Rhodopseudomonas boonkerdii: one gene and its partners. The protein of the gene in region 2 binds, or shares a complex with, the protein of the main gene of each other region. Links are inferred from orthologs where the notes say so. Each region holds a gene or a part of one and is shown on either strand. Other genes may lie near its edges.

Region 1 (5,658 bases), 3.0 Mb from region 2 along the record:
ATCGCCTCGCGATCTCCGGTCTCGCCGCCAAGCTCGGCAAGACCCCGCTCACCTGATTCAAACCCACTCCTTCAAGTATCGGATTGCCCATGGCCCGTAAGCCTGCCCCTGCCAAAGCCGCCGCCCCGAAAGTCGTCGCACCGCAAGCCGCTTCCGCCGACAGCGCTTTCATCCGCGAACTCGCGCAGCTGCTGAATGAGACGAACCTCACCGAGATCGAAGTCGAGCGCTCGGGCCTGCATGTGCGCGTCGCACGCGAAGTGCATGTGACTGCCGCCGCTGCGCCGGTCTACGCTGCTGCGCCCGTTACCGCTGCGCCGGCGCCGGCTCCGGTGACAGCCATCGCTGCAGCACCTGCCGCACCGTCGGGCCCAGACTACAGCAAGCATCCGGGCGTCGTGCCGTCGCCGATGGTCGGCACCGCCTATATGGCGCCAGAGCCCGGCAAGCCGCCTTTCGTCAGCGTCGGCACCAAGGTCACCGCGGGCCAGACCCTGATCATCATCGAAGCGATGAAGACCATGAACCAGATTCCGGCGCCGCGCGCGGGCACGGTCACCCAGATCCTGGTGGAAGACGGCGCGCCCGTCGAATACGGCGAACCGCTCGTCATCATCGAATAACGACTTCAATACCTCAGACGACGGAACGCCATGTTCGAGAAAATCCTGATCGCCAATCGCGGCGAGATCGCACTTCGCATCTTGCGCGCCTGCAAGGAGCTCGGCATCGCGACCGTCGCCGTGCATTCCACGGCCGATGCCGACGCCATGCATGTGCGCCTTGCCGACGAGAGCGTGTGCATCGGCCCGCCGGCCTCCAAGGACAGCTACCTCCATATCCCCTCGCTGCTCGCTGCCGCCGAGATCACCGGCGCCGATGCGGTGCATCCGGGCTATGGATTCCTGTCGGAGAACGCGCGCTTCGCCGAGATTCTTGCGGACCACAATCTCGCTTTCATCGGCCCGAAGGCGGAGCATATCCGCACCATGGGCGACAAGATCGAAGCCAAGAAGACCGCCAAGCGCCTCGGCATTCCCGTTGTGCCTGGCTCGGATGGCGGCGTCGGTCCCGACGACGATGCCATGGCGATCGCCAAGGAGATCGGTTTTCCGGTGCTGGTGAAGGCAGCTGCCGGCGGCGGCGGCCGCGGCATGAAGGTAGCTCAGACAGAAGCCGATCTCGAATTGGCACTCTCGACAGCGGCGACCGAAGCGAAAGCGGCGTTTGGCGATGCTTCGGTCTATCTCGAAAAATATCTGACCAAACCGCGCCATATCGAAATCCAGGTGCTCGGCGATGGCCGCGGTGGCGCGCTGCATCTCGGCGAGCGCGACTGTTCGCTGCAGCGCCGCCACCAGAAGGTCTGGGAAGAAGGCCCGTCACCGATCCTCTCCAAGGAAGCGCGCGCCAAGATCGGCGGCATCTGTGCCAAGGCGATGCAGGAGATGAAGTATCTCGGCGTCGGCACCATCGAATTCCTCTATGAGGATGGCGAGTTCTATTTCATCGAAATGAACACCCGCATCCAGGTCGAGCATCCTGTCACCGAGATGATCACCGACATCGATCTCGTGCTCGAGCAGATCCGCATTGCCGCCGGCGGCGACCTGCCCTGCACCCAGGACGAGCTGCAGATCATTGGCCACGCCATCGAGTGCCGCATCAATGCGGAGAACCCGGAAACCTTCCGGCCCTCGCCTGGCACCATTACCCAGTATCACCCGCCCGGCGGCCTCGGGGTCCGCATCGATAGCGCGGTCTATCAGGGTTACAAGATCCCGCCTTATTACGACTCTCTCGTCGGCAAGCTGATCGTACACGGCAAGAACCGTCCGGAATGTCTGATGCGGCTGCGCCGGGCGCTGGACGAGATCGTGGTGGACGGCGTCGAGACGACGCTGCCGCTGTTCCGCAAGCTTGCGCGCGAGCAGGACATGATCGAGGGCGACTATCACATCCACTGGCTCGAACAGTATCTGGCTGGCCAGAAGGGTTAACGGGTCGGCGGCGCGCGGAAATCCGCGTGCCTCGCCGCGTGTGCGGCGGCGTTGGCGGCCGGAACAGGCCTCGATCACCACCCCGAATTTGATTTCACTGTGGAACCAAATCGCGACGTCGGGGTTGTGCAGTACCGGGCACTCCCGGTTCCCCGGGGGACGTGTTGAAATTCCAGCGAAAATCCTTGCGAGCCCGTCGTGACCGCTGACGTCGCCCGCAAGCGCAGATTCTGGCAGATCGTCCTGCTTTCGGCGGGATTGTTGGTGCTGGTCGCCATCAGTGCGGCCTCGGTCATCCTCGTCAATCAGGCACGCAAGGATTCCGGCTGGGTCGTCCACACCGTCGAGGTCGAGAACCAGCTGGCGACGCTGCTGCTGGAAATCCGCCGCGCCGAAAGTGCCGCACGCGCCTATCTGCTGAACGGTCAAGAGCAGTTCCTGCGCGAGCATGAAGCCGCGGTCGCCGTCATTCTACCCGGGGTCGACAAACTCGCGGCTGCCACTTCCGACAATCCCGTCCAGGTCGAGAACATGAAGCGCCTGCGGCCGGCCGTGATGGAGCGGTTGGCCGAATTCGCGCGGGCCGTCAATTACGTGAAGCAGAACGACACGCCATCCGCCGTCGCCATGCTGCCGCAGACCGGCGCCGGCCCCGCCGTGCAGGCGATCGCCGAAGCCGGGCGTGCCATACGTCTGGAAGAAGAGAAACTGTTCGGCGAACGCACACAGACGGCCGACCGTACCCAGCAACTCGCTTCTCTCGTCACCGTCATCGGCTCGGGCCTCGTCGTGCTGCTGGCGGCGGTTTCGATCTTTCTGGTCCGTCGTTCATCGGACGCCCGCGACGATGCCGAGGCCAAGCTGCGCGACAACAATCTCAACCTCGAGAGCGCCGTGCAGGAGCGCACCGCCGACCTGCGCGAAGCCAATGAGGAAATCCAGCGCTTCGCCTATATCGTCAGCCACGATTTGCGCTCCCCGCTGGTCAACATCATGGGCTTCACCAGCGAGCTGGAGGAGTTGCGCGGCGATATCTTCCGCCGCATCGCGACGCTGGCGAACAACGATCCGGTCGTTCCCGACACCGACGGGAACTTGCCCGAACCGGCGCTGCCCCCGGAGGACAAGCAGCTCTCGTCAGACTTCAGCGAGGCGCTCGGCTTCATCAAATCGTCCATCGGCAAGATGGACCGGCTGATCAATGCGATCCTCAATCTCACGCGCGAGGGCCGGCGCGAATTCAAGCCGGTCAGGATCGACACACGTGAACTGATCGAAACCATCGTCTCGACGGTCGCTCACCAGGCAGCGGAAACCGAAACCGCGATCCATGTCGAGCCGCTGCCCGAGATCGTCAGCGACCGCCTGGCACTGGAACAGATCTTCGGGAACTTGATCGACAACGCGCTCAAATATCTCAGGGATGGTGTGCCCGGCGAGATCAGGGTCAAGGGCCGCACCAAGATGGGCTTTGTGATCTTCGAGGTGATGGACAACGGCCGCGGCATCGATCCCAAAGATCATCAGCGAATATTTGATCTTTTCCGCCGGGCGGGTACACAGGACAGGCCGGGCCAAGGCATTGGTCTCGCCCATGTCCGCGCCCTTGTGCGCCGGCTTGGGGGCACCATGTCGGTATCCTCCGAACTCGGCCATGGCAGCACTTTCACCGTCACTTTGCCCGCCAGATGGACGGGCAAGAGCAGGAACGAAACAGCATGAGCAACCCGGTGACGATCATCATGATCGAGGACGACGAGGGTCACGCCCGTCTGATTGAGCGCAATATCCGGCGATCCGGTGTCAACAATGAGATCAAACCGTTCACCAATGGTACAGAGGCCCTCGCCTATCTGTTCGGTTCGGACGGCACCGGCGCCGTCCACAAGGGCGACGCCCTTCTGATCCTGCTCGATCTCAACCTGCCCGACATGACCGGGATCGATATCCTGCGCCGGGTCAAGGAAAACGAGTATCTCAAATATGCGCCGGTTGTGGTTCTGACCACCACCGACGACGCGCAGGAAATCAAGCGATGCTACGAGCTTGGATGTAACGTCTACATCACCAAGCCAGTGAACTACGAAAACTTCGCCAACGCGATCCGTCAACTCGGTCTGTTCTTCTCGGTGATCCAGGTTCCCCAAGCCACGTCATGACCTCAACCGCCTCGCCAACGCTGCTGTATATCGACGACGACGTGGGCCTCGCACGGCTGGTAGAGCGCGGCCTGAAGCGTCAGGGCTACTTGGTCGAGCATTGCGGGAATGGCGAGGCCGGCATCGCGCGTATCGAGCGAGGCGGCATCGATGTGATTGCGCTGGACCAGTACATGCCGGGCATGGACGGACTGGAAGTGCTGAAACTGATTCAGAAACTGCCTGCGCCGCCCCCTGTCGTGTTCGTCACGGCCTCGCAGGACAGCAAGATCGCGGTGACTGCGCTCAAGGCCGGCGCTGTGGATTATCTCGTCAAGGACACCCAAGGCGACTTCATTCCATTGCTCACTGTGGCTTGCGACACGGCGATCAGGCAAGCCGCGATCATGCGTGCGCGCGACGAGGCGGAGGCCGAGGTCCATGCCGCACGCGACCGTTATGCCGCCCTCGCCGCCGAGCGCGAAATGCTGCTGCGGGAGGTCAACCACCGCGTCGGCAACTCACTGCAGATCATCGCCTCGCTGCTGCATCTGCAGGCGAGTTCCGCCCGCGAGAACGACGTCAAGGTGGCGCTGACCAATGCGATGGGCCGCGTCGCTGCGGTCGCACAGGTGCACCGCCGGCTCTACACATCGCATGATCTCAAAAGCGTACTGCTGAACCAGTATCTTGAAGCGCTGCTCGAGGATCTGCGCCGCTCCGCCGAGGGCAACCGGATGTCGCGCCTGACACTGAAGGCGAAGACGGTCGAAATCGATCCGGACCGCGCCGTAGCGATCGGCATCATCGTCAACGAACTGGTGATGAACGCCGTCAAATACGCTTACCCCGACGGCGCCGGCCCGATCCATATCGAGCTCGACGGCCATGGCGACGATCTCGAATTGTCGATTACCGACGACGGTGTCGGCCTCAATGTGAAGGCCGACCCGCGCTCCACCGGCATGGGCCAACGCATCGTCAGCGCCATGGCGAACAAACTTGACGCGACGGTCGAGCGTGATCCGACCCACACGGGTACGCGCGTGATCCTTCGCTTCAGCGCGGTGGCGAAGCCGGTCGCGAAACCGCAGGTCAACGCGGCGAAATAACGTAGGGCCGACCGGCGCCAGTTTAATCCACCGTCATTGGCCGCACGACTGCTGCCGGCAGATGCCGCTCCGCGAGGTTCTACGATTTCATCCGATCCAGCACGGCACGTCCCTGCGTGATCAGCCGCGCGCCGCGCTGATCGAGGGTGTGGATCCAGAGCCAGTTCAGCGCGACCGCCAGACGGTTGCGCAGGCCGATCAGGAAATAGATGTGGGCGATGCCCCAGATCCACCAGGCCAGCGCGCCGCGCAGCCTGATTTTGCCAAAATCGATCACCGCAAGATGCTTGCCGATCTGCGCGAGGCTGCCGTCGTGACGATAGCGGAACGGCGCCGGCGTCGCGCCGCGCAGCCGTTGCCTGATGGCATCGGCGACGTAGCGTCCCTCCTGTTTCGCCGCGGGCGCGA
Region 2 (5,630 bases):
CTCGATGATCAAATCCGAACTCGTCCAACGCATCGCTGAACACAACCCGCACCTCTATCAGCGGGATGTGGAGAACATCGTGAATGCGATCCTCGACGAAATCGTCGCGGCGCTGGCGCGGGGCGATCGCGTCGAGCTGCGCGGCTTCGGCGCCTTTTCGGTCAAGCATCGTCCGGCGCGCGCGGGTCGCAATCCGCGCACTGGCGAGCATGTTCCGGTCGATCAGAAGAGCGTGCCTTTCTTCAAGACCGGCAAGGAAATGCGCGAGCGCCTGAACCGCGATCCGTCCGCGCCGGAGCCGGACCGGGCATCGGAAGCCAGCGCTTCCTGAGCGGTTCTGCTCAACGCGATCGCTAGGCGGCTTCGTTTCTGCTTCGCTGTTACGTGAGAGATGTCGATGCGCAAATTCCTCACGGCTCTGGTCGTTGTTCCCGTTGCGATCCTCTTCATCGTGTTCGCCGTGGCCAATCGCCATCCGGTGACGATCTCGTTCGATCCCTTCAACAGCAGCGATCCCGCCATCGGTGCGACATTGCCGCTTTTCGTGGTGTTGATCGTCGTCGCCATTCTCGGCGTTATCGCCGGCGGTATTGCCACCTGGATCGGGCAGCGCCACTGGCGTCGCGCGGCTCGCCGGCACGAGGCGGATGTGCGCCGCGCCCGCAGCGAACTGGCCGATCTGCGGGCCGAGATGGCGACAGCCACAGCCACCCAGCGGCCAGTGCCAGGCCTGCCGGCCCCCTATGTGGCCGGCGAGCGAGACAAGGCCGGCGCGACGTTGTAGAACCCGCCCGGCTGTGTGCCAGTCGGCGCCTGCTTTACCGTTCATCCCGTTCCATTGCCTGCGGCCACTTTGAGCATGCCCCTGATCGTTAAAATATGCGGCCTGTCCACACCGGAGACGCTCGATGCGGCTCTGATGGCCGGTGCCGATATGGTCGGCTTCGTGTTCTTCCCGCCATCGCCGCGGCACGTCTCGCTGGATGTTGCCGAAAAGCTTGGCCGTCAGGCGAAGAAGGCGGTGAAAGTCGCGCTGTCGGTGGATGCCGACGATGCGTTGCTCGCCAACAGCATCGAGGCGCTGCGTCCGCAGATCCTGCAGCTGCACGGCAAGGAAAGCGTCGCGCGCATTCGCGATATCAAACAGAAGTTCGGCCTGCCGGTCATGAAGGCCATCGCTGTCGAGACCAAGGCCGACCTCGCTGCGCTGTCCGGCTATGCCGCTGTCTGCGATCGCATCCTGTTCGATGCCAAGCCGCCGAAGGACGCGACGCGCCCCGGCGGTCTCGGTGCGGCCTTCGACTGGCATCTGCTCGAAGGGCTCGATCTCAAGCTGCCCTTCATGGTGTCGGGTGGATTGAACGCAGAGAACGTCGCCGATGCCGTGCGGATCACGCGCGCAGGCGGTGTCGATATTTCGTCCGGCGTGGAAAGCGCGCCGGGCATCAAGGATCCCGATATGATCCGCGCCTTCATCCGCGCCGCGCGCGCAACGGAAGAACTGACGACCTGATGACAAAAGCCATTCCCAATTCCTACCGGTCCGGTCCCGACGAAACCGGCCATTTCGGCATCTTCGGCGGTCGCTTCGTCGCGGAAACCTTGATGCCGCTGATCCTTGAACTGGAAAAGGCCTACGCGGAAGCCAAGGCCGATCCTGCCTTCAAGAAGGAGATGGACGGTTACCTGAAAGCCTATGTCGGCCGTCCGTCGCCGCTCTATTTCGCCGAGCGGCTGACCGAACATCTTGGCGGCGCGAAAATCTATCTGAAGCGCGAGGAGCTGAATCACACCGGCTCGCACAAGGTGAACAACGTGCTCGGCCAGATCATGGTCGCGCGCCGCATGGGCAAGAAGCGCATCATCGCCGAGACCGGCGCCGGCCAGCATGGCGTGGCCACGGCAACGCTCTGCGCCCGCTTCGGCCTCGAATGCATCGTCTATATGGGCGCGGTGGACGTCGCCCGTCAGCAGCCGAACGTGATCCGCATGGAAATGCTCGGCGCGAAAGTCGTGCCCGTGCAGGTCGGCGCGCGCACGCTGAAAGATGCGATGAACGAGGCGCTGCGTGACTGGGTCACCAATGTGCACAACACGTTCTACTGCATCGGCACCGTCGCCGGCCCGCATCCGTATCCGATGATGGTGCGCGACTTCCAGTCGATCATCGGCGACGAGACCCGCGCGCAGATGCACGAGATCGAAGGTCGCCTGCCGGATTCGCTGATCGCCTGTATCGGCGGTGGCTCGAATGCGATGGGCCTGTTCCATCCGTTCCTCGACGATCCCTCCGTCGATATCTACGGCGTCGAAGCCGCCGGCCACGGCCTCACCGATCTGCATGCGGCGTCGATCGCCGGCGGCCGCCCCGGCGTGCTGCATGGCAACCGCACCTATCTGCTGATGGATGAGGACGGCCAGATCCAGGAAGGCCATTCGATCTCGGCCGGCCTCGATTACCCCGGCATCGGCCCGGAGCATTCGTGGCTGCATTCCATCGGCCGCGTGAAGTATCTCTCCGCGACCGACGAGGAAGCGCTGGCGGCGTTCCAGCTGCTGTCGAAGCTCGAAGGCATAATCCCGGCGCTCGAGCCGGCGCATGCGCTCGCCAAGGTGAGCGAACTCGCACCGATCTTGCCAAAAGATCACCTGATGGTCGTCAACCTCTCCGGCCGCGGCGACAAGGACGTCCCGCAGGTCGGCGATATTCTGAAGGGCCGCCAGTCGTGACCACCCGCATCGATACCCGTTTCGCTGAACTCGCCGCCGAAGGCCGCTCCGCTTTTGTCACCTTCGTGATGGCCGGCGATCCCGATCTTGCCACCTCGCTCGAGATCGTGAAGGCGCTGCCCAAGGCTGGCGCTGACATCATCGAACTCGGCATGCCCTTCACCGATCCGATGGCCGATGGTCCGTCGATCCAGGCGGCGGGGCTGCGCGCGCTCAATGTCGGCATGACCCTGCGCAAGACGCTGCAGCTCGTGCGCGACTTCCGCAAGACCGACGACAAGACCCCCATCGTGCTGATGGGCTACTACAATCCGATCTATATCTACGGCGTCGACAAGTTTTTGCCCGACGCCAAGGAAGCCGGCGTCGATGGCCTGATCATCGTCGACCTGCCGCCGGAGGAAGACAACGAGCTCTGCATTCCCGCCATGAAGGCTGGCCTCAACTTCATCCGTCTCGCGACGCCCACCACCGACGACAAGCGTTTGCCGGCGGTGCTCGCGAACACCTCGGGCTTTGTTTATTACGTCTCGATCACCGGCATCACCGGAGCCGCCAGCGCTGATACGTCCGCCGTGAGTGCGGCCGTCGCGCGCATCAAGCGTCACACCGAACTGCCGGTCTGCGTCGGATTCGGCATTCGGACGCCGGAGGCTGCGCAGGCGATCGCCAGCCACGCCAATGGCGCGGTGGTCGGCACGGCACTGGTCGATGCGCTCAAGAATTCGCTCGATGCCGACGGCAAGGCTACGGCCCGGACGGTAACGGCGGTTGCGGATCTCACTGCGGCGCTTGCTGCGGGAGTCCGTGGGGCAAAACAGGCCGCAGAATAAGCCCAATTAGGCCCTAACCGGCCGGAACCACGGTTGCCGGTCCCCACCCGGACCGCCATATGTATCGGAACAGCGACGCCCGACCAACGCGACGCGGAGACTGAAATGAACTGGCTCACCAATGTCGTCCGTCCCAAGATCCGTAACATCTTGCGACGGGAGACGCCGGAGAATCTCTGGATCAAATGTCCGGATACCGGCCAGCTCGTGTTCTACAAGGACGTCGAGAGCAATCAGTTCGTCATTCCCGGATCGAACTATCATATGCGCATGGGCGCCACCGCGCGCCTGAAGTCGATCTTCGATCACGAAACCTGGTACGACGTCGCGCTGCCCGAAGTGATTGCCGATCCGCTCAAGTTTCGCGACGAGCGCAAATATGTCGACCGCATCAAGGATGCCCGCACCAAGACGGGCATGCAGGATTCCGTGAAGGTCGGTTACGGCAAGATGGAAGGCATGGGCACCGTGGTGGCCGTGCAGGATTTCGATTTCATGGGCGGTTCGCTCGGCATGGCGGCCGGGGAAGCGCTGGTCCGCGGTCTCGAGCTCGCTGTCGAGAAGAAGTCGCCTTTCATCGTCTTCGCGGCTTCAGGTGGCGCGCGCATGCAGGAAGGCATTTTGTCGCTGATGCAGTTGCCGCGCACCACGGTGGGCGTGCAGATGCTGCGCGAAGCCAAGCTTCCCTACATCGTCGTGCTCACCAATCCGACCACCGGCGGCGTCACCGCGTCCTATGCGATGCTGGGCGACATTCATATCGCCGAGCCCGGTGCGTTGATCGGCTTCGCCGGCGCCCGCGTGATCGAGCAGACCATTCGCGAAAAGCTCCCCGAAGGCTTCCAGCGCGCCGAATATCTGCGCGATCACGGCATGGTGGACATGGTGGTGCATCGCCACGACCTGAAGCCGACGCTGGCACGCCTGTGCCGCCTGCTCACCAAATCGCCGGCTGTCGAAACCGCACCGCGCGTGGCCCCCGAGCAGATCGCCGTGGCTCCGGATGCGGTTTCGGCCCCGCAAGCGTGAGCGAGACCGCGCCGACATCATCGCCGCTCGGCGAGATTCTGGCGCGAATCTCGTCGCTGCATCCGAGCACGATCGATCTGTCGCTGGAGCGCATGCAGCGACTGATGGCGCAGCTTGGCCATCCCGAGCGCAGGCTGCCTGACACCATTCATGTCGCCGGGACCAACGGCAAGGGTTCGACCATCGCCTATCTGCGCGCGATCCTCGAAGCCGCCGGCCTCAGCGTCCACGTTTACACCTCGCCGCATCTCGTGCGTATGAACGAGAGCATCCGCCTTGGCGGCATGCTGGTGAGCGACGACGATCTGCGCGATGCCTTCGCTCATGTCGAAGCCGTCAATGCCGGGGCGCCGATCACGCTGTTCGAGGCGGAGACGGCGGTTGCCTTCCATATCTTCGCCAATCATCCAGCCGACGTGCTGCTGCTCGAAGTCGGCCTCGGCGGCCGGCTCGATGCAACCAATGTCATCGAGAAGCCGATGGCCAGCGTCTTCACGCCGATCGCGATCGATCACACGGATTTCCTCGGCGATAGCGGCGAAAAGATCGCGATGGAAAAGGCTGGTATCATCAAGCGCCGCGTGCCCGTCATCAGTGCCGGGCAATCGCCCGACGTTGCTGCCGTCCTGGAACGTGCGGCGCGCAGGGCGCATGCACCGGTTCACAGCGCCGGGGAGCAATGGCACATCAGCGTCGAGCGCGGCCGGCTCGTCTATCAGGATGATCGTGGCCTGATGGATCTCGCCGCACCGCGGCTGTTCGGCCGTCACCAGTTCGGCAATGCCGGCCTTGCCATCGCGGCGCTGCGCGCGCTGCCGCAGTTCAGGTTCGATCCGTCGATCTACGAACGCGGCGTTGCCGGCGCCGAATGGCCTGCCCGCATGCAGCGGCTGACCTCCGGCAAACTGCTCGCGCTCGCGCCGGACGATTCCGAACTCTGGCTCGATGGCGGCCACAATGTCGAAGGCGGCCGTGTCATCGCCGAAGCGCTCGGCGATCTCGAGGAGCGCGTGCCGCGACCTCTCGTGGTCATTGTCG
Region 3 (5,711 bases), 3.0 Mb from region 2 along the record:
AAATCGACCACCACGAAGGCGCCTCGCCGTCACGCGCAAGGCGAAACGCGACGACACCGTCGCCGATGGAAGTGCCGGATTCCGAATGACCGCCGGCACCGATCACCACATACTGCTCGCCGTCGATCGCATAGGTCATCGGATTGGCAACGCCCGGTACGGGCAACCGGCCCTGCCAGAGCTCCTTGCCAGTGGCGGCATCGAAAGCACGCAGATAGGCGTCCATCGCGCCGGTGAAGACGACGCCGCCTGCGGTTGCCAGCACGCCGCTGACCAGCGGTGTGCCGGTCTTCAGCGCCACGCCGAGCGGCGCCATGTCCTCGGTGGTGCCGACCTGGCTTTCCCACAGGATCTTGCCGTCCTTCAGATCGACGGCGACCATGGCGCCCCACGGTGGCGGATTGCAGGGCATGCCGAGCGGCGATGTAACGAGCGTCCGCGTCATCGCGAACGGAGCGCCCCGCTGCGGTCCGAATTCGGTGCCGGAGGGCGGCTTGTAGTTTTGCGCCTGCGCGCGCGGGATCAGCGTGATCCGATGCACGGCGCGGCTGGTATTGGCGAACATGACCTGACGAATGGGATCATAGGCCACGCCGCCCCAATTGACGCCGCCGCCAGTCATCGGAAACAGCAGTGTGCCCTGCGTCGACGGCGGCGTGAACAGGCCGTCGTAGCGGCCCGACTTGAGCTGCTCGCCGCACGCATCGCGATCCCAGAACGTGACGCCGAACGGCTTGTCGAGGTTGAGGCGCTGCGGCAGCAGCGGCGGCACATGCGTCGGAAACGGCTGCGTCGGCGACAGGCTCTCGCCCGCGACCGCGCCTTGCGGCACAGGCCGTTCCTCGACCGGCCAGATGGGTTGCCCGGTGTCACGGTCCAGCACAAAGACAAACCCCATCTTGGTGGCCTGGATCACCACGTCACGCGGGCCACCGCCGATATCGATCCGCGCCAGGGTCGGCTGCGCCGGAACATCGTAGTCCCAGACATCGTGATGCACGGTCTGGAATGCCCAGACGCGTTCGCCGGTCTCGATCCTGAGCGCGACCACGGAATTGGCGTGGGCGTCGTTGCCCGGCCGCCTGCCGCCGTAGAAATCCGGGCTCGGCGACGAGGTCGGCAGAAAGACGAGGCCGCGGTCGATATCGACCGACATCGGCGCCCACACATTGGCATGGCCGGCCTCGATGCCGTCGGGGATCAGCGGATCCCATGTCCAGCGCGCCTCGCCCGTGCGGGCATCGAAGGCGCGGACGATGCCGCGCGGCGCATCCACGCGGCGATTGTCGGCGATGGACGAACCGACCACGATGGTGTCGCGCGCGACGACGGGCGGCGACGTGACCTGAAACTCGCCGGCATAGTCCAGCGGCATGCCGGGATCGAGTTCGATCTCGCCGTGCTTGCCGAAGCCTGCGCATCGTTCTCCCGTTTTCGCATCGAGCGCAATCACACGCGCATCGTTGGTTCCCATCACGATGCGGCTGGCGCAGGCGGCGTTCGCTTCGGCGCGAGGGTCGCGCCAGTGGGTGACGCCGCGACAGACCCAGCGGTTGCCCGGCTTGAAATCGGCTGGAATGCCGGGATCGGTGCGCCAGCGCACGCGGCCGGTAGCCGGATTTAGCGCCACCACTTCGTTGAACGGCGTGCAGAAGATCAGGCTGCCCTCGACCAACAGCGGCGTCGCCTCGAATTTCGAGCGCCGCATCATCGCGGGCGGGCGCGTGATCAGATCGCCCGTGTGAAAACGCCACGCCTCGACGAGGCGCGTGACGTTGCCGGGGGTGATCTGGGAAAGTGGTGAAAAACGCGTTCCGCCGGCGTCGCCGCCCCAGTGCTCCCATGCCGATGCCGAGGATATCATGGCGGCCATCGCCAGCACGACACTCGCAACCAGTCTCCGCATCAACCCGTCATCCAGACTCACATCGGCGCAGGAATGTTAGATGAAACGACGCTCGTGTCTATCGAGCGACCGCGCCAGAGGCTGCGGCGTTACGCCTGAGGGTGGCACTTGAAGGCGATGCGAACAGGCCGGTTTGCGCCGGCAGACCGGATGTCGTCAGGAGGGCGAACAGATGTCTTCCTTCCCGGAATGTCTTTTCTCAAGCCAGACGCGCTCACCGCGCGACAGTTTGGCCGCCGTATTTTCCAAAACGTCGGCAACGATCGTCGACACTGCGCGCTCGATCGGCGCCGCTTCGCTCAGTTTCTGCACGATCCGTTCGACGAAAGCGGTCATTCCAAGGCCTCGCAGACCCAAAAACGCATTGAACGCGCTTTTGTTCCCGCTGAACGAAACTGGACAGTACGACTGACACCTCTTTTTTGGCTGCGTGCAACATCGGCACAAGTTTCTGCGGAACATCGACATATGCACTCTGTTGTCGGGCGGGCAATGCAAACGCAACTGTGAGGAAAACAAGATGAACAAGCATTTATTCGTAAGTGTCGCCGCCGCTGCTCTGATTGCAGGTTCAGGTGTCGTGAGCGCACAGAGCCCCGGCGGCGCCGGAGCAGGCAGCGCCGGCGGCGGTGCCGGCATGAGCCGGGAAGCACCCGCGGGTGGCGGTGCGGCGGGTGGTGGTGCGTCGATGCGCGGCGGCACTGAAGATCGCGCGGCGCCGACCGCAAACAGCGCTCCCAGCAAGCGCGATGAAGCCACCGACACCACCAACAAATCCGATCATAAACAGCCTGCCACCAAGCAGAGTCAGTCGGATGACAAGATGCAGCGCGATAACGGCAATCAGCGTGCGAGCGATCAGACCCGCGATGGCGGCAAGAACGCGAAGGACATGAAGGCCGAGGACAGGAACAATCCGGCTGCGAATTCGAAATCGAGCGCCGACAGCAAGTCGACGACCGAAAAATCGACCACGACCACCGGACAGGCTGCGGCCGGCGCCAAACTCACCACCGAGCAACGCACCAAGGTGACGACCGTTGTCAAGCAGCAGCACATCGCGCCCGTGACCAACGTGAACTTCGCGGTGTCGGTTGGTACCCGCGTCCCGCGTGACGTTCACTTCCATCCGGTCCCGGCCGAGATCGTGACGATCTATCCGGCCTGGCGCGGCTACAATCTGATCCTGGTGAGCAACCAGATCGTGATCGTCGATCCGGCGACCTATGAGATCGTGGCCGTGATCGACGCGTAAGCCATCGCCTCCAGGCCATGGCATTAATCACGGATTCGGCGGGCGGGTCTCCAACGACTCGCCCGTTTCGGTTGCGCGAATCCTTCCGCATCGCAACATTCAGACCCGGTGCACCTTCGCAAGAGCTTGGTTAATCCAAGGATTCGAGCGCTTTGCGGTATATTTCGCCCGCCGGGCAAAGGATTTGGCTGGGGGAACGGGCACAGGCAAGGCTTCCCCTCCGCGGCGAGGTTACCTATAACCCCCGGCAGAACCGCGCTTTTGCGCCCTGTCGCCTGTCCGGGACCCCCGATGGCCTCCACCAACACAGTTCTGGTCCTCAACGGACCCAACCTCAATCTGCTGGGCATTCGCGAGCCCGAGACCTATGGGCACGCGACCCTTGCCGATGTCGAGGCGCTGTGCGCGGAGGCCGCTGCCAAATATGGCCTGACAGCGGATTGCCGCCAGTCGAATATCGAGGGCGAGCTAATCAATTGGATCCATGCCGCGCGCACGACGGCAGCGGGCATCATCATCAATGCCGGCGCCTATTCGCACACCTCGATCGCCATTCATGACGCGCTGGTCGGCGTGAAAGTGCCGACCGTCGAAGTGCATATCAGCAACGTCTATACGCGCGAAGACTTTCGCCATCACTCGTTCACCGCCCGCGCCGCCTTTGCCAGCCTTTGCGGTTTCGGCATCGAGGGCTATCGCCTCGCGATCTCCGGTCTCGCCGCCAAGCTCGGCAAGACCCCGCTCACCTGATTCAAACCCACTCCTTCAAGTATCGGATTGCCCATGGCCCGTAAGCCTGCCCCTGCCAAAGCCGCCGCCCCGAAAGTCGTCGCACCGCAAGCCGCTTCCGCCGACAGCGCTTTCATCCGCGAACTCGCGCAGCTGCTGAATGAGACGAACCTCACCGAGATCGAAGTCGAGCGCTCGGGCCTGCATGTGCGCGTCGCACGCGAAGTGCATGTGACTGCCGCCGCTGCGCCGGTCTACGCTGCTGCGCCCGTTACCGCTGCGCCGGCGCCGGCTCCGGTGACAGCCATCGCTGCAGCACCTGCCGCACCGTCGGGCCCAGACTACAGCAAGCATCCGGGCGTCGTGCCGTCGCCGATGGTCGGCACCGCCTATATGGCGCCAGAGCCCGGCAAGCCGCCTTTCGTCAGCGTCGGCACCAAGGTCACCGCGGGCCAGACCCTGATCATCATCGAAGCGATGAAGACCATGAACCAGATTCCGGCGCCGCGCGCGGGCACGGTCACCCAGATCCTGGTGGAAGACGGCGCGCCCGTCGAATACGGCGAACCGCTCGTCATCATCGAATAACGACTTCAATACCTCAGACGACGGAACGCCATGTTCGAGAAAATCCTGATCGCCAATCGCGGCGAGATCGCACTTCGCATCTTGCGCGCCTGCAAGGAGCTCGGCATCGCGACCGTCGCCGTGCATTCCACGGCCGATGCCGACGCCATGCATGTGCGCCTTGCCGACGAGAGCGTGTGCATCGGCCCGCCGGCCTCCAAGGACAGCTACCTCCATATCCCCTCGCTGCTCGCTGCCGCCGAGATCACCGGCGCCGATGCGGTGCATCCGGGCTATGGATTCCTGTCGGAGAACGCGCGCTTCGCCGAGATTCTTGCGGACCACAATCTCGCTTTCATCGGCCCGAAGGCGGAGCATATCCGCACCATGGGCGACAAGATCGAAGCCAAGAAGACCGCCAAGCGCCTCGGCATTCCCGTTGTGCCTGGCTCGGATGGCGGCGTCGGTCCCGACGACGATGCCATGGCGATCGCCAAGGAGATCGGTTTTCCGGTGCTGGTGAAGGCAGCTGCCGGCGGCGGCGGCCGCGGCATGAAGGTAGCTCAGACAGAAGCCGATCTCGAATTGGCACTCTCGACAGCGGCGACCGAAGCGAAAGCGGCGTTTGGCGATGCTTCGGTCTATCTCGAAAAATATCTGACCAAACCGCGCCATATCGAAATCCAGGTGCTCGGCGATGGCCGCGGTGGCGCGCTGCATCTCGGCGAGCGCGACTGTTCGCTGCAGCGCCGCCACCAGAAGGTCTGGGAAGAAGGCCCGTCACCGATCCTCTCCAAGGAAGCGCGCGCCAAGATCGGCGGCATCTGTGCCAAGGCGATGCAGGAGATGAAGTATCTCGGCGTCGGCACCATCGAATTCCTCTATGAGGATGGCGAGTTCTATTTCATCGAAATGAACACCCGCATCCAGGTCGAGCATCCTGTCACCGAGATGATCACCGACATCGATCTCGTGCTCGAGCAGATCCGCATTGCCGCCGGCGGCGACCTGCCCTGCACCCAGGACGAGCTGCAGATCATTGGCCACGCCATCGAGTGCCGCATCAATGCGGAGAACCCGGAAACCTTCCGGCCCTCGCCTGGCACCATTACCCAGTATCACCCGCCCGGCGGCCTCGGGGTCCGCATCGATAGCGCGGTCTATCAGGGTTACAAGATCCCGCCTTATTACGACTCTCTCGTCGGCAAGCTGATCGTACACGGCAAGAACCGTCCGGAATGTCTGATGCGGCTG
Region 4 (5,757 bases), 640 kb from region 2 along the record:
ACATCACAACGCCTTCTTGAATCGGAACCACGTCATTCCCGGTTCGGGAAAGTCGTCGACTTGTCCATACGCCAGATATCCGTGCTTCTTATAGAAAGCTGGCGCTTGAAACGAATAGGTATCGACCAATAGACCTGTCGCACCTCTTCGCCTTGCTTCGGTTTCCGCAGCCTGTAGCAGGGACGAACCGAACCCGCGTGCCCGGTATCCATCCTCGACCCACAACAGCGTGACGATCATCCATGTCCCGACCCCTTCAGTAACCAAGCCGCCGCGGGCGACGTCTTTCTCTTTCACGGTCACCGCGAATGATTTCAGCGGACTGACGGTCTGATGTGATCGATTGAAGTCCCCGAGACCGGCGGCGACGAACTTCTTCGTCGCGCCGTATGTTGTCTCGATCTGGACTTCCATCTAATCGGCCTCAGGTCAGCGCCACGTTCACCGAGCTTTCCGGCAGCTCGGCATTGAAGCAGCGCTGATAGAATTCGGCGACCAAAGGACGCTCGAGTTCGTCGCACTTGTTGAGGAAGGTCACACGGAAGGCAAAGCCGATATCGCCGAAGATGTCGGAGTTCTCGGCCCAGGTGATCACCGTACGCGGGCTCATCACCGTGGAGAGATCGCCATTGGCGAAGGCGTTGCGCGTGAGGTCGGCGAGGCGCACCATCTTGTTGACGATGTCCTTGCCCTCGGCGGTTTGATAGTGCTTGGCCTTCGCCAGCACGATCTTCACTTCCTCGTCGTGAGCGAGATAGTTCAACGTGGTGACGATCGACCAGCGGTCCATCTGGCCCTGATTGATCTGCTGGGTGCCGTGATAGAGACCTGACGTATCGCCGAGACCGACCGTGTTCGCGGTCGCGAACAGGCGGAAGGCCGGGTGCGGCTTAATGACCTTGTTCTGGTCCAGCAGCGTCAGGCGGCCGGCGACTTCCAGCACGCGCTGGATCACGAACATCACGTCCGGACGGCCGGCGTCGTATTCGTCGAACACCAGCGCGACATTGTGCTGCAGCGCCCAAGGCAAAATGCCGTCGCGGAACTCCGTGACCTGCTTGCCGTCGCGGACGACGATGGAATCCTTGCCGACGAGGTCGATACGGCTGATGTGGCTGTCGAGATTGACGCGCACGCAGGGCCAGTTCAGGCGAGCCGCGACCTGCTCGATATGGGTCGACTTGCCGGTACCGTGGAAACCGGTGACCATCACGCGGCGATTGCGGGCGAAGCCGGCGAGAATCGCGAGGGTCGTGGCGCGGTCGAAGCGGTAATCGGGATCGGCATCCGGCACATGCGGATCGCCATAGGAGAAGGCAGGCACTTCGAGGTCGGAATCGATACCGAATACCTTGCGCACCGACACTTTGATGTCGGGAATGCCGGTCAACGCTTCCTGCTGGTCTTGCGCTTTGGTCATGGCGGCGGTCATCGATCCTCCGTGGTCCCGGGAATGCCGAAACCAGTCTTTCAGTTTGGCTACGGATGGGGTGCTTTGCGGAACGTAGCAGAGAGCCGCGGCCGGACAAAGCCCAAGGGGACGTCAAAGCGAACGGCAAAGTTCCAAAATGTAATCATATAGATAGGTTGTAATGACGGTTTTTGGAGCCCTGCCCTGCGAATTGGGCGATGCTAAAGTAGCTGCCATTCATTGAGGTAATCCTTGGCCACCCGGCCAGATCGGACTTTCGTGCACCACATCATCGACACCATCACACAATTCGTCGGTGCCCATGCCTGGCTCGGCTATCTCACCGTATTCCTGGCCGCGCTGCTGGAGGCGATCCCGGTGCTCGGCACCTTCATCCCCGGTACGACGCTGATCCTGGCCCTCTCGGCCCTGATCCCGGCGGGTGACCTCAGCCTTGCCGGCGTGCTGGCAGCGGCGGTCCTCGGAGCTGTCCTCGGCGATGGCGGTGCGTACTGGGCCGGACATGTGCGGCAGCGCGCATTGTTGCAGGCTTGGCCGCTGAAGAACTATCCCGGCGTCGTTGCGCAGAGCGAAACCTTCTTCGATCGTTTCGGTGTCTGGGCGGTGTTCCTTGCCCGTTTCGTGCCGCCGATCCGCGCTTTCGTGCCGGTCACCGCCGGCGCGCTCGGCATGGCGCCAGCAAAATTCGCTCCGGTAAACATCCCCGCCGCACTGATCTGGGCGCCCGCGCATGTGCTGCCGGCCGCCTTCGCCGTCTCCGCGCTCGAACATTTTGGCGGGCTCGCCGGCCTCGAGCACAAGGCCAGGCATTACAGCGTCTTGGTCGTCTTGGTGCTTGCGATTGTCCTCGGCGGCGCCATCTGGTGGTGGTGCCGGCGCAATGCGTCGCACGGCAACCAAAAATCAACCCTTTGATTTATCAACTAAAAGAAACCTTCTCGGCTTGACTCCGGCCACTGTTTCACCCGAAAAGCCTGCCACCGCAGTTTTGCCTGCCGCCCGATCTCCCCATATTGAACGAATGTCCGACCCCATGCGCAGCTACCTCGACTTCGAAAAGCCGGTTGCCGAGCTTGATTCCAAGATCGACGAACTGCGCGTGCTCGCCGCCGGTGGCAGCGATATCGGCGAGGAGATCGTCCGTATCGAGGACAAGGCAGTCGCCGCGCTGCACGAGCTCTATGCGAACCTGACGCCGTGGCAGAAGACCCAGGTCGCGCGCCATCCGCAGCGTCCACATTGTGTCAACTACATCGACTCGCTGGTCACTGAATTCACCCCGCTCGCCGGCGACCGCAAATTCGGCGAGGACGAAGCGCTGATCGCAGGCTTCGGCCGTTTCCGCGGCGAGAGCGTCTGCGTGCTCGGTCAGGAAAAAGGCTCGACCACCGAAACCCGCCTCAAGCACAATTTCGGCATGGCCCGCCCCGAAGGTTATCGCAAGGCCGTTCGCCTGATGGAGATGGCCGACCGTTTCGGCATTCCGGTGTTGTCGCTGGTGGACACCGCCGGCGCTTATCCCGGCATCGGCGCGGAAGAGCGCGGGCAGGCGGAAGCCATCGCGCGCTCCACCGATGCCTGCCTCGCGCTCGGCGTGCCCAATATCGCCGTCATCATCGGTGAAGGCGGCTCAGGCGGCGCCATCGCCATCGCCACCGCTAACAAGGTGCTGATGCTGGAACACGCGATCTACAGCGTGATCTCGCCGGAAGCGGCGTCCTCGATCCTGTGGCGCGATTCATCGAAGGCGCAGGAAGCCGCGACCAACATGAAGATCACCGCGCAGGACCTGCTTCGCTTCGGCGTGATCGACATGGTGCTCAAGGAGCCGCCCGGCGGTGCCCATCGCGATCCCGCAGCCATGATCGCGACGACCGGCGATGCGATCGCGCAGGCACTCAAGGAACTGAACGGCATGGACAGCACAGCTTTGCGTCAGCAGCGCCGGCAGAAGTTTCTGGATATCGGCAGGAAGATTGGCTGATCTTTCTTCTCCCTCCCCGCAAGGGCAGGGCTAGAGGATTTGGCGAAGCGCAAAGAGGATAGTGCTCGGCCTGCATGGTTCGAGACGCCCGCTTCGCGGGCTCCTCACCATGAGGATCTTCTACAGAGCCATCCTCAGTCCTCATCCTAAGAGTCGACTCATAAAGCAGTCGAGGTGGTTTTCGGCTGCTTTTGTTCGGAATAATGCCCGTTCAGCTCAGGATCTCGATTCTCCGTCCCTCATCCTGAGGAGCCGCGTAGCGGCGTCTCGAAGGATGGCTGCAGGCGGCCTTAGTCATTCACACACATAACAAAAGCCCGCCTTTCGGCGGGCTTTCGCGTTTCAGCAGCTAGCGTCGTGCTTACTTCTTTGCAGGAGGCGCCATCTTGTTGTCGGACGGCTTCGGTGCATCCTTTGCGGCCGGAGCGGCTTCCGCCGGCTTCGCAGCAGCCTGATCGAGACGCTCCACCTTCGCGCCCTCGCGCAATTTGGTGACATAATCCGCCTGCGCCTTGCGGACGACATACTGCTCGATCTGCGGCTTCACCTGATCGAAGCTCGGCGCCTGACGGTTGCGCTTTTCCTCGACCTTGATGATGTGCCAGCCGAACTGCGACTTCACCGGGTCCGAAATCTTGCCCGGCTCCAGCTCAAAGGCGACCTTGGAGAATTCCGGCACCATCTGGTCCTTGGTGAAGAAGCCGAGATCGCCACCATCGGCCGCGCCCGGATCCTTCGACGACTTCTTCGCCAGTTCGGCAAAGTTGGCGCCCTTCTTCAGTTCCTCGGCGATCTTCTTGGCCTCGTCCTCGGTCTCCACCAGGATGTGGCGGGCATGAACCTCCTGCTCGCCGGAAATCTGCTTGGCAGCGTCGTCATAGACCTTCTTCATATTGGCATCGGTCAACGCTTCCTTGCCTTCGGTGCCGAGCAGGCTGTCCATCAGCAGGCGGTTGCGGGCGAAAGCCAGCTTGGCCTTGAAGTCGTCGCGGTCGGCGACCTTCTTGTCCTCGGCCGCCTTGGCGACGATCTTCATGTCGATCAGGAACGACAGCACGTTGTCCTTGCGGGTCGCCGGGTCCATCTGGGCGAGGCTCGGCCCGAGCTCTTCTTCCGCGATGGCGACGTCGCTCTGGCGGATTTCCTGGCCATTGACCTTGGCCAGAACCGGATTGGCGTCTTGCGCGTAAACCGGGAAACTGGACAGGAACGCCACCGCAACAGCGCCGGTGAGAGAGGCCAGGATCAGGCCGGGGCGCTTGCCCGGCTTCTGGGCGGGCGAAACGTTGAACATCGGGAATTCCTCAATCTGTAGGGTGCCTGTTTGGGACGGCGGACAGTCTCCCAAACTACCCATTTTGGCAACGCGAAAACTCTGTCAAAATCATGAAATCCTTGACACCTTGCCGCCGTTGACATCCCCCCGGACGCCCCATATCTCTCCCCGACCGGGCCGGTGGCGAAGGTGCGATTTCGGCTGCGCCGAGGCCATTGAACCCTTGATCGCCCGACCTCCACTATCACCCGACGGCCTTCGATATCGTGGCCGGCAGGCGATGCGCCGCAGACCATCGCGGGGCGATCCGCTGAACCAATTCCACGGCCCTCCAGGGCCGCATCGAGAAGACAGGATTTCGTGATGATCGGCGCGCTCGCCCGCAAGCTCTTCGGCTCCGCCAACGACCGCCGCATCAAGACGTATCAATCGCGCGTCGCCGCCATCAATGCGATGGAAAGCGAAATCGCCGCGCTCTCCGACGAAGCGCTAAAGGCCCGCACCGACGAATTCAAGGCGCAGCTCGCCGCCGGCAAGACGCTCGACGATATCCTCGTGCCTGCCTTTGCCACGGTGCGCGAAGCGGCCAAGCGCACCCTCGGCCAGCGCCATTTCGACGTGCAGCTGATCGGCGGCATGGTGCTGCATGAAGGCGACATCGCCGAAATGAAGACCGGCGAAGGCAAGACCCTCGTCGCCACCCTCGCCGTCTATCTTAACGCGCTGGCCGGCAAGGGCGTGCATGTCGTCACCGTCAACGACTACCTCGCCAAGCGCGACTCGAGCTGGATGGGCCAGATCTACGGTTTCCTGGGCCTCACCACCGGCGTGATCGTGCACGGCCTCGACGATGCCGAGCGCCAGGCGGCCTATGCCTGCGACATCACCTACGGCACCAACAACGAATACGGCTTCGACTATCTGCGCGACAACATGAAGTACCGGCTCGAGGACATGGTCCAGCGCGGGCACAATTTTGCGATCGTCGACGAAGTCGACTCGATCCTGATCGACGAAGCGCGCACGCCGCTGATCATCTCCGGCCCGCTCGACGACCGTTCGGAA

What was found.
Region 1: the proteins of accD (region 2) and accC are in contact, whole or in part, in a solved structure (PDB 8UXZ), measured with the Escherichia coli proteins. The link is inferred for Rhodopseudomonas boonkerdii from one-to-one orthologs.
Region 3: the proteins of accD (region 2) and accB are in contact, whole or in part, in a solved structure (PDB 8UXZ), measured with the Escherichia coli proteins. The link is inferred for Rhodopseudomonas boonkerdii from one-to-one orthologs.
Region 4: the proteins of accD (region 2) and E0H22_RS04775 are in contact, whole or in part, in a solved structure (PDB 8UXZ), measured with the Escherichia coli proteins. The link is inferred for Rhodopseudomonas boonkerdii from one-to-one orthologs.

What each region holds. Positions count from the first base shown.
Region 1 is NZ_CP036537.1:3,363,326-3,368,983, forward strand. Bases 1-2,826 are described here. They hold accC (acetyl-CoA carboxylase biotin carboxylase subunit), read left to right. Parts: upstream 1-653; coding sequence 654-2,000; downstream 2,001-2,826. Other genes in these bases: aroQ (type II 3-dehydroquinate dehydratase), read left to right, coding at 1-56; accB (acetyl-CoA carboxylase biotin carboxyl carrier protein), read left to right, coding at 90-623; E0H22_RS15350 (sensor histidine kinase), read left to right, coding at 2,199-2,826. Also shown: more of E0H22_RS15350, read left to right, coding at 2,827-3,722; E0H22_RS15355 (response regulator), read left to right, coding at 3,719-4,159; E0H22_RS15360 (sensor histidine kinase), read left to right, coding at 4,156-5,250; E0H22_RS15365 (NAD(P)/FAD-dependent oxidoreductase), read right to left, coding at 5,330-5,658. UniProt on the Escherichia coli protein: This protein is a component of the acetyl coenzyme A carboxylase complex; first, biotin carboxylase catalyzes the carboxylation of the carrier protein and then the transcarboxylase transfers the carboxyl group to form malonyl-CoA.
Region 2 is NZ_CP036537.1:388,277-393,906, forward strand. The notes cover bases 2,833-5,630. They hold accD (acetyl-CoA carboxylase, carboxyltransferase subunit beta), read left to right. Parts: upstream 2,833-3,668; coding sequence 3,669-4,592; downstream 4,593-5,630. Other genes in these bases: trpA (tryptophan synthase subunit alpha), read left to right, coding at 2,833-3,563; E0H22_RS01855 (bifunctional folylpolyglutamate synthase/dihydrofolate synthase), read left to right, coding at 4,589-5,630. Outside these bases: E0H22_RS01825 (integration host factor subunit beta), read left to right, coding at 5-331; E0H22_RS01830 (lipopolysaccharide assembly protein LapA domain-containing protein), read left to right, coding at 398-784; E0H22_RS01835 (phosphoribosylanthranilate isomerase), read left to right, coding at 860-1,513; trpB (tryptophan synthase subunit beta), read left to right, coding at 1,513-2,730; more of trpA, read left to right, coding at 2,727-2,832.
Region 3 is NZ_CP036537.1:3,359,471-3,365,181, forward strand. What follows is about bases 2,833-5,711. They hold accB (acetyl-CoA carboxylase biotin carboxyl carrier protein), read left to right. Parts: upstream 2,833-3,944; coding sequence 3,945-4,478; downstream 4,479-5,711. Other genes in these bases: E0H22_RS15330 (DUF1236 domain-containing protein), read left to right, coding at 2,833-3,161; aroQ (type II 3-dehydroquinate dehydratase), read left to right, coding at 3,453-3,911; accC (acetyl-CoA carboxylase biotin carboxylase subunit), read left to right, coding at 4,509-5,711. Outside these bases: E0H22_RS15320 (pyrroloquinoline quinone-dependent dehydrogenase), read right to left, coding at 1-1,906; E0H22_RS15325 (hypothetical protein), read left to right, coding at 2,096-2,416; more of E0H22_RS15330, read left to right, coding at 2,427-2,832. UniProt on the Escherichia coli protein: This protein is a component of the acetyl coenzyme A carboxylase complex; first, biotin carboxylase catalyzes the carboxylation of the carrier protein and then the transcarboxylase transfers the carboxyl group to form malonyl-CoA.
Region 4 is NZ_CP036537.1:1,026,242-1,031,998, reverse strand. What follows is about bases 1,510-4,434. They hold E0H22_RS04775 (acetyl-CoA carboxylase carboxyltransferase subunit alpha), read left to right. Parts: upstream 1,510-2,453; coding sequence 2,454-3,416; downstream 3,417-4,434. Other genes in these bases: E0H22_RS04770 (peptidylprolyl isomerase), read right to left, coding at 3,778-4,434; E0H22_RS04780 (DedA family protein), read left to right, coding at 1,691-2,347. Outside these bases: cobaltochelatase subunit CobT, read right to left, coding at 1-4; E0H22_RS04790 (GNAT family N-acetyltransferase), read right to left, coding at 4-414; cobaltochelatase subunit CobS, read right to left, coding at 425-1,432; more of E0H22_RS04770, read right to left, coding at 4,435-4,710; preprotein translocase subunit SecA, read left to right, coding at 5,056-5,757. UniProt on the Escherichia coli protein: Component of the acetyl coenzyme A carboxylase (ACC) complex. First, biotin carboxylase catalyzes the carboxylation of biotin on its carrier protein (BCCP) and then the CO(2) group is transferred by the carboxyltransferase to acetyl-CoA to form malonyl-CoA.